2 regions of the Paenibacillus sp. TSA_86.1 genome follow, and region 2 is predicted to be linked to the other one. Evidence: riboswitches for the same ligand, from Rfam matches in the RefSeq annotation. Region 2 holds a riboswitch; the other holds the start of a gene.
What was found. A riboswitch is a leader RNA that binds a small molecule or an ion and turns the genes downstream of it on or off. The one in region 2 is predicted to bind thiamine pyrophosphate.

Region 1: another riboswitch for thiamine pyrophosphate. It lies ahead of ACUTVW_RS12565 (thiamine phosphate synthase); the one in region 2 lies ahead of thiM (hydroxyethylthiazole kinase).

Annotation. Positions count from the first base shown of each region.
Region 1 covers NZ_JBQZGE010000004.1:301,978-310,027, reverse strand. Annotated here, with positions in the region: gene ACUTVW_RS12600 (thiamine diphosphokinase) at 1-164, shown strand, start outside; gene ACUTVW_RS12595 (C40 family peptidase) at 503-1,003, shown strand; gene ACUTVW_RS12590 (winged helix-turn-helix domain-containing protein) at 1,142-1,840, opposite strand; gene ACUTVW_RS12585 (ThiF family adenylyltransferase) at 1,985-3,034, opposite strand; gene ACUTVW_RS12580 (thiazole synthase) at 3,031-3,798, opposite strand; gene thiS (sulfur carrier protein ThiS) at 3,882-4,085, opposite strand; gene thiO (glycine oxidase ThiO) at 4,082-5,326, opposite strand; gene ACUTVW_RS12565 (thiamine phosphate synthase) at 5,367-6,038, opposite strand; TPP riboswitch at 6,306-6,415, opposite strand; gene ACUTVW_RS12560 (ABC-F family ATP-binding cassette domain-containing protein) at 6,455-8,008, opposite strand.
Region 2 covers NZ_JBQZGE010000019.1:84,812-92,861, reverse strand. Annotated here, with positions in the region: gene ACUTVW_RS24545 (MFS transporter) at 1-886, shown strand, start outside; gene ACUTVW_RS24540 (Lrp/AsnC family transcriptional regulator) at 1,015-1,458, opposite strand; gene thiE (thiamine phosphate synthase) at 1,789-2,454, opposite strand; gene thiD (bifunctional hydroxymethylpyrimidine kinase/phosphomethylpyrimidine kinase) at 2,454-3,266, opposite strand; gene thiM (hydroxyethylthiazole kinase) at 3,263-4,075, opposite strand; TPP riboswitch at 4,201-4,303, opposite strand; gene ACUTVW_RS24520 (radical SAM/SPASM domain-containing protein) at 4,532-5,413, shown strand; gene ACUTVW_RS24515 (pectate lyase) at 5,779-6,447, shown strand; gene ACUTVW_RS24510 (ATP-binding protein) at 6,773-8,050, shown strand, end outside.

The DNA.
Region 1 (8,050 bases), on a different contig from region 2:
CGAATGAGGTCACAGGCATATCTCTGGAAGGATTCATGTATCCTCTGGATCAAGCTACCATCCGTATGGGACAGTCCTTGGGTATCAGCAACAAACTACTGCACGAATCAGGAACAGTAACCATTGATAGCGGTCTGCTGCTCATTATTCAGAGCAAGGATTGACCTTTGAAGCACGCAGAGAGTGATGAATTTCAGAGTTTAAGATTGTCTTAGCCTGTAGCTCAACATTTAATTATTACTTTTTTGTAACCTGATTTATGAAGTTTAAAATAGCCCCAGATGAATCAATCCCCTTGAATATCAAGGGGATTTTTTAGTTATCGTATTTCCCTCTTCGTCAATGATTAATTTTTTGACATTTTTAATCGTATTTTAATAAAGACATGCAAACCACCGACCAATCAAGCTTTTTGCTTATGTATCCAATTTCTAGGGTGTTACAAACCTGTTATACTCGCTCTAGCAACTTAACGAAAACGAATTTTGGAGGTACTAACTACATGAAAACAAACTTCTTCATCCAAAAGGCCGTAACCGTCGGGTTGTGCGCTACACTAGGTTTTGGAGCTGTATTAATGACAAATGCACCTGTTGCACAAGCCGCAACTTCTTCGGTATCAACAGGACAACAAATTGTAAACTACGGTAAAAAATTTATGGGAACTCCATATAACTTTGGTGCTTCAACAACAACAACCAAAAACTTTGACTGCTCTTCTTTTATGAAGTACATTTTCAAAAAGTATGGTGTAGATCTTCCGCGCACTTCCGTACAGCAATCGAAAGAAGGTAAATTTGTCTCTAAAGCCAATCTTCGTGTTGGGGATATGGTCTTCTTCTCAAGCGGCAGCCGCTCCACCGGTTCTAATGTTACACATGTTGGTGTGTACGCCGGAAACGGCAAAATTCTTCACACTTACGGTTCACCAGGCGTAACCATTTCAGATCTAAACTCAGGTACGTGGAAAAGAACGTACATTACAGCTCGCCGCGTCCTCTAGTCCACCTGCCCCTTATATCATTCTAACTAACGACCGGATCAATTGATCCGGTTTTTTTCATATCATCCTGTCTTGTCTTTATAAATACCCGGATCATGCCTTCTTTCAAACTGGATAATAGTGGGTTTTCTATTAAAATCAGTCGCCCTCGAGCATATAACCGATTCCACGCACCGTCTGAATCAGTTTCACATCTCTACCTTTATCCACCTTGACCCGCAGATGTTTAATATATACGTCAACTACATTGGTGTCCATGACGTGTTCATATCCCCATACCTCGCGCAAAATATCACCACGTGTACAGGCCTCATTCAGATGCATGGCCATAAACTCCAGTAACTCATACTCCTTCGGGGTCAAATTCAGATATTGTCCTCCACGGCTTACTCTTCGCGACCGAAGATTAAGTCTGAGATCTCCTACCACAATGATATCCTCACCCTCATGTGTTGCACTTGCAAACAGTCGAAGTAGGCTTCGAACTCTGGCAAGCATCACCTTCCAATGCACGGGCTCCTCCATTACATCATTCGCTCCAAAATCAAGCCAATCGATAACCCGCTGCGGAGATTTCCCAGGGATTATAACCATTAAAGGTATGGACAAGCCTTGATTCATGCATTTCTTCAAAGCCATTTTATCTTGTTCACTCTGATTCGAATGCTCAGGCTCATCAATCAAAATGATCAAACGTGCACGAGTCGATTTCATATCACCCTTCTCATTCAACTCAGACCATTCGATGTGCTTCACTTCATAACCTTCGTCTTGCATGATGTGCATGATCCGGTTCACCAACTCACCAGTCCCCACTACTATGATGGCTGTTTTCATCCTTTTTTTCACCCGGCCCGTCTGTATTCCGTCGCTACTTGGCATGGATTGTACAGTTAGGATGCCATAAAAAGAAAAAGTCCATTCCCGCCGGGAACAGACATTTTCAGTCATGAAGGTGTTAAGCCAAATGATTAATGTTATTCAGCCAAAATAGCGATGAACCAATGTACGTGCTTCTGCCGTATCTTTTGTTCCATGAACAAGTACGCGACCATCCCGAAAAATGACCAATCGATGATCACCTGTTGTGAATGACACCAGAAAAGGATTACTTTCCACTTTCCCCTCCCCAAGCCGTTCCAATCGGTCTGCTGTCTGCGGAAGATCCAGCTGCATGCGGCGGGCGGGCCGAATCTGAACCGTGTCCCTGCCACACAACACATCGGTTTTCTCAAGATTGGATGCAGAAAGAAACGGATACGTGGCTGATGGGCTGCATGAAGCACAATCCCGTTTTTTCGCCCCATCTACATTGATGGATATGTACTCGTTCCTCCACACATCAAATGACAACAGTTTACGTCTAAGAGCAGCTGTATTACCACTTAGCAATTTCATCGCTTCCGCTGTCTGATTGGCTGTCACCATCTGCACCGCTTGAGGAATAATGCCAGACGTGTCACACGTATCCCCACCGAGAGGTACTTCTCCCAGAAGGCAGTTCAAGCAAGGTGTATCACCAGGCAAAAACGTATACGTAATACCGTAACTTCCGACACATCCCCCGTATATCCAAGGGATTTGATGTTTCTGCGCCATATCATTAATAAGCAGTCTTGTATCAAAATTATCCGTTGCATCCATGATTAGATCGGCATGCCCAACGAGTTCTTCCAGTTCGCCCACTCGCACATCCATCACTTTGGCTTCGATGCGAACTGTTGAATTAATTGCTGTTAGACGTTTGGCCGCCGCCATAGCTTTAGGCATACGTTCTATGGCGTCCTGCTCCACATAAAGTTGTTGCCGCTGCAGGTTGCTCCATTCCACATAGTCCCGGTCTACAATCGTAATCTGTCCAACACCGGAACGGACCAGCGTTTCTGCAATACCTGTTCCGAGTGCCCCGGCTCCAATAATGAGAACCTTGCTAGCCTTTAATCTTGCTTGACCTTCTTTGCCGAGCGGCGCATATCGTTCCTGTCTGGAATATCGATCGGACTGCTCCGCGTGATGTAACTGATCTGTCATGTATGAACCATTCCTTCCACCGGACTGCTTGCCGCAGCATAACGTTTTATTGGAATCATGCCTGATTCGTAAGCCAGTCTGCCTGCTTCAACCCCAAGTCGCATGGCTTTTGCCATAGTAACGGGATTGTTGGACCCTGATACAGCCGTGTTAAGCAGAACGCCGTCTGCCCCAAGTTCCATCGCATAAGCAACATCTTTGGGCGAACGTAAACCTGCATCCACAATTACAGGCACTACCGCCTGTTCTATGATGATCTCCAGATTATACGGATTAATAATACCTCTGCCTGCACCGATCGGAGAAGCTCCCGGCATGACTGCATGTACGCCCAGCAACTGGAGTCGTTTAGCTAAAATGACGTCGTCCGAGATATAAGGCAGCACAGTGAATCCTTTTTCGAGCAAAATGCGGCAAGCCTTGTACGTTTCAAGCGGATCAGGCAGTAACGTTACTCCGTCTCCGATGACTTCGACTTTTATCATATCACAAAGCCCCGAAGCTCGTGCAAGCTCGGCAATTCTTACTGCCTCCTCTGCAGTCGAAGCCCCTGCGGTATTAGGTAGCAGCGTATACTTGCTTAGATCGAGCGTATCCAGAAAGTGCTGCTTGCCACTCTCCTCCAGATTCAAACGACGTACCGCAAAGGTTAATACCTCTGTACCTGAAGCCTCCACAGCTTGGCTCTGCACTTCCAAATCCGGAAACTTGCCTGTTCCCAGGAGCAATCTCGATTCAAATGCATATTTACCAATACTTAACATCATTAATCCTCCTAGTATTTAATAAGATTCGATCACAACTACGATTTTACAAGTTTCAACCACTTGCCTATGAATCCCCTTGCTTAGCCGCCTCCGACAAAATGAACAATCTCAATCCGATCGCCTTCTCTTAACGTTGTTGTTTCATGATGATCTTTGGTCAAAATATTACGATTCAACTCAACCACCACCGTTTTTACTTGCAAGTTGAATGATTGCAGTAATTTGTCAACACGATTTAACCCGTCGTCAACCTGCATCTTCTGACCATTCACGATAATATTCACAGCATAACTCCCCTTCTGTTCATTCGATCAGGCGACAATGCTTCAATGCCGATCTCTTCTGCACTTTTACCCTCCAGCATATCTGCAATCCAGCGACCTGTTATCGCACTAAGTAATATTCCATTGCGAAAATGACCATAGGCCGCGTACAAACCAGTAATTTGTCCACATCTTCCTATATATGGAATTCCATCCGGAGTAGATGGTCTTACACCTGCCCATGCCCGCAAAAAGTCTGCCTCCTTGATTCCCGGAACCCAATAACTTGCCGCACCAAGTAATCGTTGCACACAATTAGCAGATACGCTGTGATCTTTTCTTCCTGGCAGACTGGTCGCTCCGATCCATACTTCTCCATTGGCCTTCGGAACGATATAGACGTCTTCTGCATATACCGTTCGATCAGGTCTGTATGCTGTTTGTTCTGCAGGAAACCGAATAGCAATCATTTCACCTTTCACCGGACTTGAAGGCAAGGTCACTCCCACTTGATGCATCAGTAGATCCCCCTGCAAACCAGCAGCCACGATCACATGTTTACAAGTTATCTCTCCCTTGGCAGTTGTAATCCCTCGCACTCGATCATTGTTCACTAATAGACGAACATCTTGAACCCCTTCCCAGATCCGGGCACCCATCATTTGAGCCGACCTCGCATAGGCTCTGGTCAACGATACAGGTAAAACTTCACTCTCCAATGGTTTGTAATACGCCCCGTACGTTTCCCGATTCAACCATGCCACTTCCCGTTGCACCTTACTCCGATCCCACCAATGCTGCCCCGAATCCGAAGAGGCATTTCGTTTATCCTTGTATTGACTTAAATCACTATATGATCGAAATGGGGTGATGAACCCGCTGCGCCTCAAGCCAACATCCATATCTGTAAGAGCGGATATTTGATCTTTTTGCTTATGCAACAATTCTCTGCTGTCATATGCCGCCTGTGCTAGAATTGGATGTGCAAAATCTTCACTATCTGCTGCGAGCATGCCGGCAGCTGCGGAGGAAGTTCCACCGGCAATCTCTGATTGCTCAACAAGAAGCACCTCCTGCCCTCTGGATGCCAATTCAAAAGCAATTGCACAGCCTACTATTCCACCACCTACAACAATTGTTTCTGCATGAAAAACTCCCCGTAATTCAGTTGGAGTATCGGATGTGGACATCATCATTAACCGATGTTGATCACACGAGGGTGCGGTAACACCTTCGGGTTGGCCCATTCCTCTCTGTTCCATTCTCTCATCCCCTTGATTGAGCATTGAGCAGCATTCACTTTCACGTTTCCACAGACTGTTTTAAAAGAGCTGCTGCATGAGCAGGATTTTCATGTTGAAGTACACCTGAGATCACAGCGGCTCCCCTGGCTCCCGCAGACCTGACAGCTCGAATGTTATCCGGCTGAATGCCCCCGATTGCCATAACAGGTACAATCACACCCGAGCATACTTCCGCCAATGCTTCTAATCCTCTTGGAGTTATATCCGGTTTGCTTGCACTTGCATATACATGCCCGAAAAAAAGGTAATCTGCGCCATACTCTTCTGCAATTTTCGCCTCATGAATTGAATGTACAGATACCCCCAGACGGGGCTGTAGATCATGCCTGTTTCCGGGTTCCAACGTCATTTTCGCCTTGTGTAACATGTCTTGGCTCCAATGCACCCCTTGATAACAAGCATCCTCAGCCGTAAACCGGTTCGCACCGTTGATTACAATCCGAGAAACTGGGACACCAGACTCGACCATCAATCTGGCCCAGTTTAACTTCTCGTGTAACGGAAGCTGCTGTTCCCGGATATGAATATAATCCGCCCAAGGCCAAATTTCTTTAGCTGCCTTCAGCGTGGCTTCTTGATCCCCTCTATTGCTGGATATTACATGCAGCTCAAAAAGAGAGTTGTTTCTTAATTGTTCATCCGATACTTTTGACTTGTCCTCAAACATCATGATAGACAACCTCGTTCTCCCTCCTTTCAACACCAAGCTTCGAATGACGTAACATACAAACGCAACAAATATAGAATCCAAAAAAGCCACTCCCGTAGGGGAGTGGCTGCGTATAAACTAAGATTCAGTTCAATAACAAACATTCGACAATACCTGATAAACAGTGTAATAGGTAACCCTATAACTGTCTGTTCGAGTATTGAAATGCATGCATCACGATGTAGTAAAGATCCCGTTTTCCATTGAAGAATCATATACTATCGTTTTCGCTGAAACGCGCCACTTCCCTACGCTGGTATGATCCAGATCAGGTGCGAAGGGTCCGGAATCGCATTCTTCCATCTCAGCCGCATCGTGCGGCCCCCCTAGTGTTCATATGAAGTTGTAGCCTATATTACCACAACCGGTTTTTTTTGTCATTGTGCTTTTTCAGACCACTCTTCTACATTCCACGTTTTGGTGACCCAGCCTTCATAAAAATCCGGTTCGTGAGATACAAGCAAAACGGTTCCCTTGTATTCCTGCAACGCACGCTGCAGTTCAGCCTTCGCCGTTACATCCAGATGGTTCGTCGGCTCGTCAAACAAAACCCAGTTGCTCTCACGCATCAGCAGTTTACACAATCTAACTTTAGCCTGCTCTCCTCCGCTCAGCATGTTAAGCGGACGAGTGATATGTTCATTTTTGAGACCGCAACGCGCAAGATGACCTCGCACTTCATTCTGTGTCAGGTGAGAAAATTCATTCCACACGTCGTCGATCGGTGTAATATTTCCAGCGCGCACTTCCTGTTCGAAGTAAGCTGTCTCCAAATAATCTCCAAGGAATGTTTTACCGCTGATTGGCGCAACTTTACCCAGAATTGTTTTGAGAAGTGTTGATTTGCCTACACCGTTACATCCCACAATGGCAATCTTTTCTCCACGTTCAATCGTCATTGTCATCTTGGGTAATAGCGGATACGTATAACCGATTTCAAAGTCGATACCTTCAAAAACAGTTTTGCTACTCGCACGAGCATCCTTGAACTTAAATGTTGGTTTCGCAGCTTCGTCTGGACGATCAATACGCTCAATTTTGCCGAGTTGTTTTTCACGGCTTTTCGCCCGGCCTGATGTTGAAGCCCGAGCCTTGTTGCGCTGAATAAAATCTTCTTGCTTTTTGATGAATTCCTGCTGCTTTTCATAGGCATCGATGTGCTGTGCTTTCTGCATACCCGCCATCTCCAGGAATTTATCATAGTTGGCAGCGTACCGCGTCAATTTGGCAAACTCCAAATGATAGATGACATTAACAACTTCATTCATGAACTCCGTATCATGAGAGATCAGCAGAAAGGCATATGGATAGTCTTTCAGATATCGTGTCAGCCACTCAATATGCTCTACATCCAGATAGTTAGTCGGCTCATCCAACAGTAGGGCCGTAGGTTTCTCCAATAATAACTTCGCGAGAAGTACCTTCGTGCGTTGTCCACCACTAAGAGCGGCAACATCCCGATCAAGACCGATGGCATTCAATCCCAAACCATTTGCCATTTCCTCCACTTTCACATCAATCAGATAAAAATCACCCTGTTCCAGCTGCTCCTGAATCTCGCCCATCTCTTCAAGCAATTGTTCCAGCTTGTCTGGATCGGCATCAGCCATCTGATCCGTAATCACCATCATGTCCTTTTCCAGTTCTAACAATGGGAGAAAAGCATCTTTGAGCACATCACGAATGGTCTTGCCTGGTGTTAACTTCGTGTGTTGATCAAGATAACCATAACGGACCTTAGGTGTCCACTCCACTTTACCGCTATCCTTAAGCAGTTTTCCCGTCAGAATATTCATGAGTGTTGATTTTCCGGCACCATTTGCTCCAACAAACCCAACTCGTTCTCCGGCGAGTAGACGAAAAGAAACATTTTTAAACAACGTACGGTCTCCAAAATTGTGACTAACGTTCTCTACTGACAATAAACTCATATGATGAGATTGCTCCTATCTATTTACATTACTTTTAGTTAC
Region 2 (8,050 bases):
TCTATCTTCGGTGTATGTTATAACGTTAATCACACGATTCTGTGCAGGAGTAGCAGCGGGAGTGCTCTGGGGAATGACTGCAGGGTATGCACGCCGTATGGTGCCTGAGTCATTAAAAGGAAAGGCCATGGCCGTCGCTATGGTCGGGACACCTTTGGCATTGGCGCTCGGGGTTCCGATAGGAACATTTTTCGTAACGTATGCAGGCTGGCGCTTGATCTTTGGAACAGTATCCTTATTAACGCTAGCCCTCATCGCATGGGTGCTCTGGAAAGTTCCAGATTATGAGGGAGAACCGAGACAGGAACAACTCCCATTGCGTAAAATCTTATTCATCCCTGGGGTTCGGCCCATTCTGTTTGTTGTCCTTACCTGGGTGTTAGCTCACAATATCTTATATACCTACATTTCTCCTTTCCTGGCCAACACATCACTGGCCGACAGGGTAGACCTGATTTTGCTAATATTCGGCGCGACTTCAGTGGTTGGCATCTGGGTTATTGGGCTGCTGATTGATCGTTACATGAGAATATTGGTTTTATCAAGCATCGCCATATTTGCCCTTGCCTCAGCAGCAATGGGTATCTGGATAGATCAGCCGGTTGTCATCGTTGCAGGTGTTATCGCATGGGGAATGACCTTTGGCGGAGCAGCGACATTGCTCCAGACAGCCATTGCACATGCAGGAGGCCAAAGCGCGGATATCGCTCAATCGATGCTGGTAACAGCCTGGAATCTCGGAATCGGCGCGGGAGGAATGGTTGGGGCTATCCTGCTTCATTGGACGGGAGCCAGATCCCTACCTGGCTCATTGATTCTTTTGCTGCTAATTGCCCTTCTTGTTGCGTTATCTGCCCAAAAACATGGATTTCCCAAAGTACGCTGAAAGCGGATATTCAGATCCGATATGCTTAGTAAGTTAGGGCTTCCTTCTAGAACGGCTCCTGCTTTATATGAAAGACTGCCTGAAACAGGAACAGATTATTGGGCAGTCTTTCAATGAGTATGTACTGCTCAGATGGGTGGATGATTTTCTTCAATCAAGTTTTTATGAGCAATAGGCGAAGACATCGCGATAAGTGTGGTGTAGGTTCCGTATTTGTCACATCGGTCTCCAAACGCTTCTAAGTCCGCGATAGAATCTGTCATGACTTTCAATAAATAGTTGTGTTCTCCGCTTACGCGATAACATTCTACAACTTCAGGCGAAGAATGGCAGAAATCAAGGAAAGCAGTACATTCTCTGGTATGAAAAAGTAGATAGGATGTACTTAGTTTTCCTAATTTTTGCGGATTAATGACGGTGCGATATTCCTCAATAACACCACTTTCTTCGAGTCGTTTTACACGTTCCGTAACGGCTGGCTGTGAGAGTCCCACGAGCTTTCCTAATTCGGTCATGGACAATCTAGCCTGATTTTCCATATGAAACAGGATGTTTCTATCGATCTGATCCAATTTAGCACTTCCTTTTATGATATAGGTGACTAGGGGGAAATTACTAATATACTACACACACTTACATTGAATAATCAAGGGTGCATACCTTGGAGAGAGAGTACGATGAAATTCCAGGTGTGAAATGAGGAGAGGGTGGGGGAAAGTATAGGCTTTGGCATGAGGGGGATACAAGGAGAGAGCAGGGAATACAAAGAGGTGCAAAGAGATAGGAATTAAGCAAAAGAGTAGAAGAGGATACAAGAGAGCAAAAGTATCCAGAAGAGTAAAGAAGGATGCGGGCCTGCAAGGCCGCATCCTTCTTCATGGGTTGGTGCTTAGGGAGCGTGGCTATGACTGCTCCCTAAGCGTGATCGCAGCGAGCTGTGCAGCCGCTGCGCACACATCGGCCGCACCCGCGATGGCGGAGATGACGGCTACGCCGTCGGCTCCAGCCGCCATCACGGCGGCCGCGGTATCGGGCGTAATGCCACCGATACCAACTACCGGAACTGCGATGCCTGCGGCGCGCAGTTCCGCAACCCCGGCGGGGCCCAGCACAGCGTGGGCATCCGCTTTGGATCGCGTCGGGTACATCGGCCCGACGCCAAGATAGTCTGCGCTCGCCTGCATCGCACGGCGGGCTTCAAGGGCGGAGTGGGCGGATACGCCAAGCATCCGCCCATCGCCGATGCGGGCGCGTACCAGCGCCGCGTCCGCATCGTCCTGGCCGACGTGCACGCCGTCGGCCTCTACCGCCACAGCCAGCTCCACATCATCGTTCACGATGAACGGTATCCCGTGCTGGCTGCACACCTCGCGAAGCCGCAGCGCAAGCGTTATGCGGGCTTCGCCTGTCAGGGCACCAGTTCCCTTCTCCCGGAACTGGAACAGCGTGATGCCGCCAGTGATCGCCTGGCGGAGCACCTCCACCGGGTCACGCGCCGTATTGACGCTGCCCATCACCAGATACAACTGCAGCGTGCGGCGCACCGCTTCCGTATCCCATCTACGCATCAGCGTTCACCTCGCTGTCTGCGCTGGTACGCAAAGTGATTCGTTGGCCCGTGCCCGGTCCCGAATCCCAGCTCATCTTCAATGGCTGCCTGAATGAATGCTCGCGCGGTCGTAACGGCAGCCAGAACAGGAGAACCCTTCGCGAGTTCAGCGGTAATCGCAGCAGAGAACGTGCAGCCGGTTCCGTGTGTATGACGTGTCATTACCCGAAGGTTCTCCAAATAATGAAAGGAATGCCCGTCATACAGGACATCGACAACCATACCGCTTCCCGTATCATGTCCGCCTTTAACCAAGGCATACGTCGTGCCCATCTGCACCAATTGCCTTGCGGCCTCCTCCCGCTCGCTCAGGTTCCGAATAGACATTCCGGTGAGCAGTTCGGCTTCCGGGATGTTAGGTGTTGTGAGTAAGGCATGGGGGAGTAGATCCTGAATGAGTGCTTGTACTGCCTCTTGCTGTAGCAGAGGCGCACCGCCTTTGGCAACCATCACGGGATCAATCACCAGATTAGACCAGCCGTATTGCTGCCATTTTGTCGCAACAAGACGAATAATCTCGGCACTATACAGCATACCTGTCTTGACTGCACGTGGCTGAAAGTCGGCTCCCGTTGAATCAAGCTGCTGGGCAATGCCGGCGTAATCAATCGGAAACACACCTTGAACCCCGGTTGTATTCTGTGCGGCAATTACTGTAATGACCGTCATTCCGTATACACCAAGTTCCTGAAAGGTTTTGAGATCTGCCTGGATTCCGGCTCCCCCGCCGTTATCAGACCCGGCAATGGTTAACGCTTGAGCAATGTTCATCGTACACCTCCACGAATCTGACGAATTTGTGCATGCTCAGATAACAGTGAAGGTGTCACCTGCGCCAGTTGATTTAACAGTTCAATCTGGAAGTTGCCTGGCCCCTGATGAGCCGTTCGTACTGCAGCCTGTTCAGCGGCTACACCGTAGTAAGATGTCGCCTCGACCACACTGTTCAGCATGTCGTGTCCCGGCTCGGCTATCGCAGCAAAGGCGCCAATGACCGAGCTGAGCAGGCAGCCTGCACCGGTAACCTGGGTGAGCAATACATGTCCGTTGTTTGTGAGGAAGGTATGATATCCGTCTGTAATAATATCGTATTGGCCTGTAATGACGACAATACAATCAAGCTGTTGCGCTGCCTGCTCCGCAATCCGTATTCGGTCTCCCTCGCCGGCTCCGGCATCCACACCTTTGATATTCCATGGTACACCAATGACATGAGCGACTTCGGCGACATTGCCTCTTAATACCGTAAGGCGAAGCTCACGAACCAGCATCTGTACCGTATCCGTGCGATATGCTGTTGCTCCTGCGCCAACAGGATCAAGCACGACAGGCACATGATGCGCATTGGCCGATTGTCCGGCCAGGCGTATAGATTGAACGACCTTCTCATCCAATGTGCCGATGTTCAGCACCACTGCTCCAGCCATGCGAGCGACGTCAGCGACTTCTTCATGGGCGTAGGCCATAAACGGAGAGGCGCCGAGGGCAAGCAGACCATTTGCCGTAAAAGGGGCAACCACAAGGTTGGTAATATTATGAACCAAAGGATTGAGTGATCGTACACGTTCAAGATAAGACATCGTCATTTCCTCCTTTTGATTTAGAACAAAATACAAAAAGCCCCGCCCATTTCCGGAGAAATGAGCAGAGCTATACGTTTGAACTGAAGTTGATCCCCATCAAGGCTAGAGATCATCCACTGCCAATAAAAGCTGCCCCACTTCCCTCCGCTGGTATAATCCAGATCAGGTTCAAAGGGTCCGAATCGTCGTATTCGTCTCAGCCGCAAGGCTCCCCCAGTGCAAATGTACAAGATATGCAGTTATGTCCTCAGCATATATCCATCTTGGCTTAATGTAAATAGGGAGGGCATTCGAGTCTTGAAATAGAGATGAAAATATACTGGACTTTGTACGGATCCTCTGATTACGATTTACCTTGGCTCCTTAACCCGATATAATGGGGATTGGCTCATATGGCCGTACTACGAATGAGGGCAGGACCGTTGTTCCTCCCGGCAGAATGGGGACCCTGAGTTGAAAACGTTCAAGAAAGTATATATTGAAATTACAAGCATCTGTAATCTGGCATGCAGCTTTTGCCCACAAACGAAGCGAGCCAAAGGATTCATCGACCCTGAAGTCTTTAATAATATATTGGATCAGATCAAACCACACACGAAACATATCTACCTGCACGTCAAAGGGGAACCGCTGCTTCATCCCAAAATTGACCTGCTGCTGGATATGGCTCATGCCAAGGGATTTAAAGTAAACATTACGACGAACGGCACGCTGCTGCCGAAGACACAGCATAAATTATTGGGTAAACCTGCACTGAGACAGATGAATTTCTCGTTGCACAGCTTTGACGGTCATGAAGGTTCTACGGATCGCGACGGATACTTACGTAACATTTTGTCTTTTGTGCGTGAAGCGGTGAAACATAATGTCATTGTCTCGTTCCGATTATGGAATCTGACACAGGATAACTTCACGAATGCTCAGATGAATCGAAATCGGGAGACGCTTGAGGTACTCGAGCGTGAATTCAATCTGGACTTTCGGATTGAGGAAAAAGTCCTTCCAGGTAGCGGTGTGAAAATTGCACCCAACGTATATCTGAATCAGGATCATGAATTCCAGTGGCCAAGTCTGGATGCACCTGAAGATGATGGCAAAGGGTTTTGCCATGCACTCCGCAGTCAAGCCGCTGTGCTGGTCGATGGAACTGTGGTTCCATGCTGTCTGGATGGAGAAGGTGTCATCAACTTGGGGAACATCCATGAGAAGTCTTTTTCCGATATTGTGGATGGAGAACGTGCAAACAATCTGGTGTACGGTTTTTCCAAACGGGAAGCGGTAGAAGAACTTTGCCGCAAGTGCGGATACCGTCAGCGGTTCGGAGCAGGAGCTTAAAAAGGTGTGGAACATCATAGGATAAATTCTAACGAAAGGACTTGTCTGCTTAAGTATAGACAAGACCCTATATGCCCCTAATGTCTTCATCAGACAATAGGGGCTTTTTTGATGAAATGGTACGGTAAAAGCAGCATATCACGAGTTAATATCGGTACATATCAACGAAGTTATATCCAATGAACAAGCCATTGTTATCCAGAATTATGCTAAAAAATGTAAATCTAATCTCAGGATTATTCCTGTAATCCCCCATGTTTTGTAGGATGAGGACAGGTTCCGAGTAGTGTTCTCTTCTGCGGTTCCGTGAGAGAAGCCAGTGTGCTTGGAGACGAATTCACTTATATTAAGGGAGGATGTTCGTGATGAAAAAAATGTTAACGCTGTTGTTGTCCGCTGGTCTGGTCGCTTCCATATTTGGTGTTATGCCCGCTGCGGCTGCGCCAACGGTTGTAAACTCAACGATTGTTGTACCTAAGGGCACGACGTACGATGGACAGGGGAAAACTTTTGTTGCCAATCCATCCACTTTGGGTGACGGTTCTCAAGCAGAGAATCAGAAGCCGGTCTTCCGGCTGGAAGCAGGCGCTACACTGAAAAATGTCATCATTGGTGCGCCAGCGGCAGACGGTGTGCATTGTTATGGTAACTGTAATATCTCCAACGTCGTCTGGCAGGATGTAGGCGAGGATGCGTTAACGCTGAAATCGTCAGGAACGGTGAACATTACAGGTGGTGCGGCATACAAGGCATACGATAAAGTGTTCCAGATGAATGCTTCGGGTACGATTAATATCAAAAACTTCAGAGCAGACGATATCGGCAAGCTGGTGCGGCAAAATGGAGGAACGTCCTATGCGGTCAACATGACGCTTGATAATTCCAACATATCCAATGTCAAAGATTCCATTATGCGTACAGACAGCAGCAGTACCCAAGGCCGAATTACGAATACACGTTATTCCAAAGTGCCAACACTGTTCAAAGGATTTGCTTCGGGTAAAACGAGCCAGTCGGGTAATACGCAGTATTAAACTGTGCGGGGCTTAATTATCCAAACCAGGTAGACTGGATCAGTTGACCAAGTTTATCTGTCGTAAAGTATTAGCACGGATCACTAATCTAACCATTGAATAATGTATCCATCAATCGTTTTAATAAGCATGTGGCTTATATAATTAAGCCATATGCACCATACAGGGTGAAGCGGAGGACATGCTGCTTCACCCTGTTTTTTGACGCTCATAGCCATACGACAATATGTAGCCAATTTGATTTGCATATGGGCAACAGGAAGCATCTTGTGATAACATGTGCACTATCTAACTGTACCAAACGCATAGTTAAGAGGGGATATCTATGTCAATTCGCATCAAAATGTTGCTTTCGTTTACAGGTATGCTTGTCATCAGCCTATTGTTTATTTTGCTCACAGCAAGCCTCTATACCATTGCGGCAACAGGGGATTTGCAAAGTTTTCGAGATATATACAAAGTACATTACCAGATCAATCCACTGACGGAACAGGGAGAGACAATCTTTCAGGAGATGAAGTTTACGGCGAAAAGTAATCCGGACGAGCTGCAGGACAAGGTATTGCTCCGTGAATTTGATATGAAGCTTCGAGCCGAGAAATCCGGTCTCTACGTGAGGCGTGAGAACAGTCCGATCTTTGAATCACGGACATTCCACCAACCCGGACTGGGACAGGCCCTTCCCGCGTACGATCTGAATAACAATCAGATTCGAAGCACGTTTAATATCGGTGAGCGTTTCTATGCGTATGCCAAGTTTGATTTTCAATATTCCAATGGAGAACGGGGCAGCATCTTTGTTATTCGGGAGAGAAGCCCCTTTGCAGAACTGACGCGCAAGCTGTTACCTGTGATGTCCCTCCTGTTGATTGGTGTTCTGATCATCGCTAACCTGCTTTTGTTCCGCTGGATCACACGCAGCTTCATTCAACCGTTGCATCAGCTGCGAAGTTCGGCCGAACAGATCAAAAACGGTAATTTGTCTTTCAAGCTTGAACCTTCCTCCAATGACGAAGTAGGACAGCTTAGTGAGGCATTTGAGAGTATGCGGAATCAGTTGCAACGATCCAATGAGCTAAGGCAGCAAGATGAGATTAACCGCAGAGAGCTGATCTCCAACATCTCGCATGATCTTCGCACGCCGATTACTAACATTAAGGGATATATTGAGGGGATTCGGGATGGGGTAGCGAATACACCGGAGAAGATGGACACTTACGTCAACATCATTCATTCCAAAGCGGTTAGCATGGATAAACTGGTGGATGAATTGTTTTTGTATTCCAAACTGGATCTGAACCAGGAACCCTTTGTGTTCAATCCAATCGATCTGGTTGATTTTATCGAGGATAGCATTGAGGAATTGCGATATGATCTGGAGGATAAGGGCATATCATTGGACTGGCATAACCGAGCCTCAGGTTCTGTGGTGTCCGCTGTTGATCTCGATAAATTACAACGCACAGTGGTTAACATTGTAGAGAATGCACTGAAATACATGAATGATGACGACAAACGACTCCGCATTATTCTTGAAGCCGATCAGGAGTGGAATACCATTACATTCGAGGATAATGGGAAAGGCATATCCGAGGAAGATCTG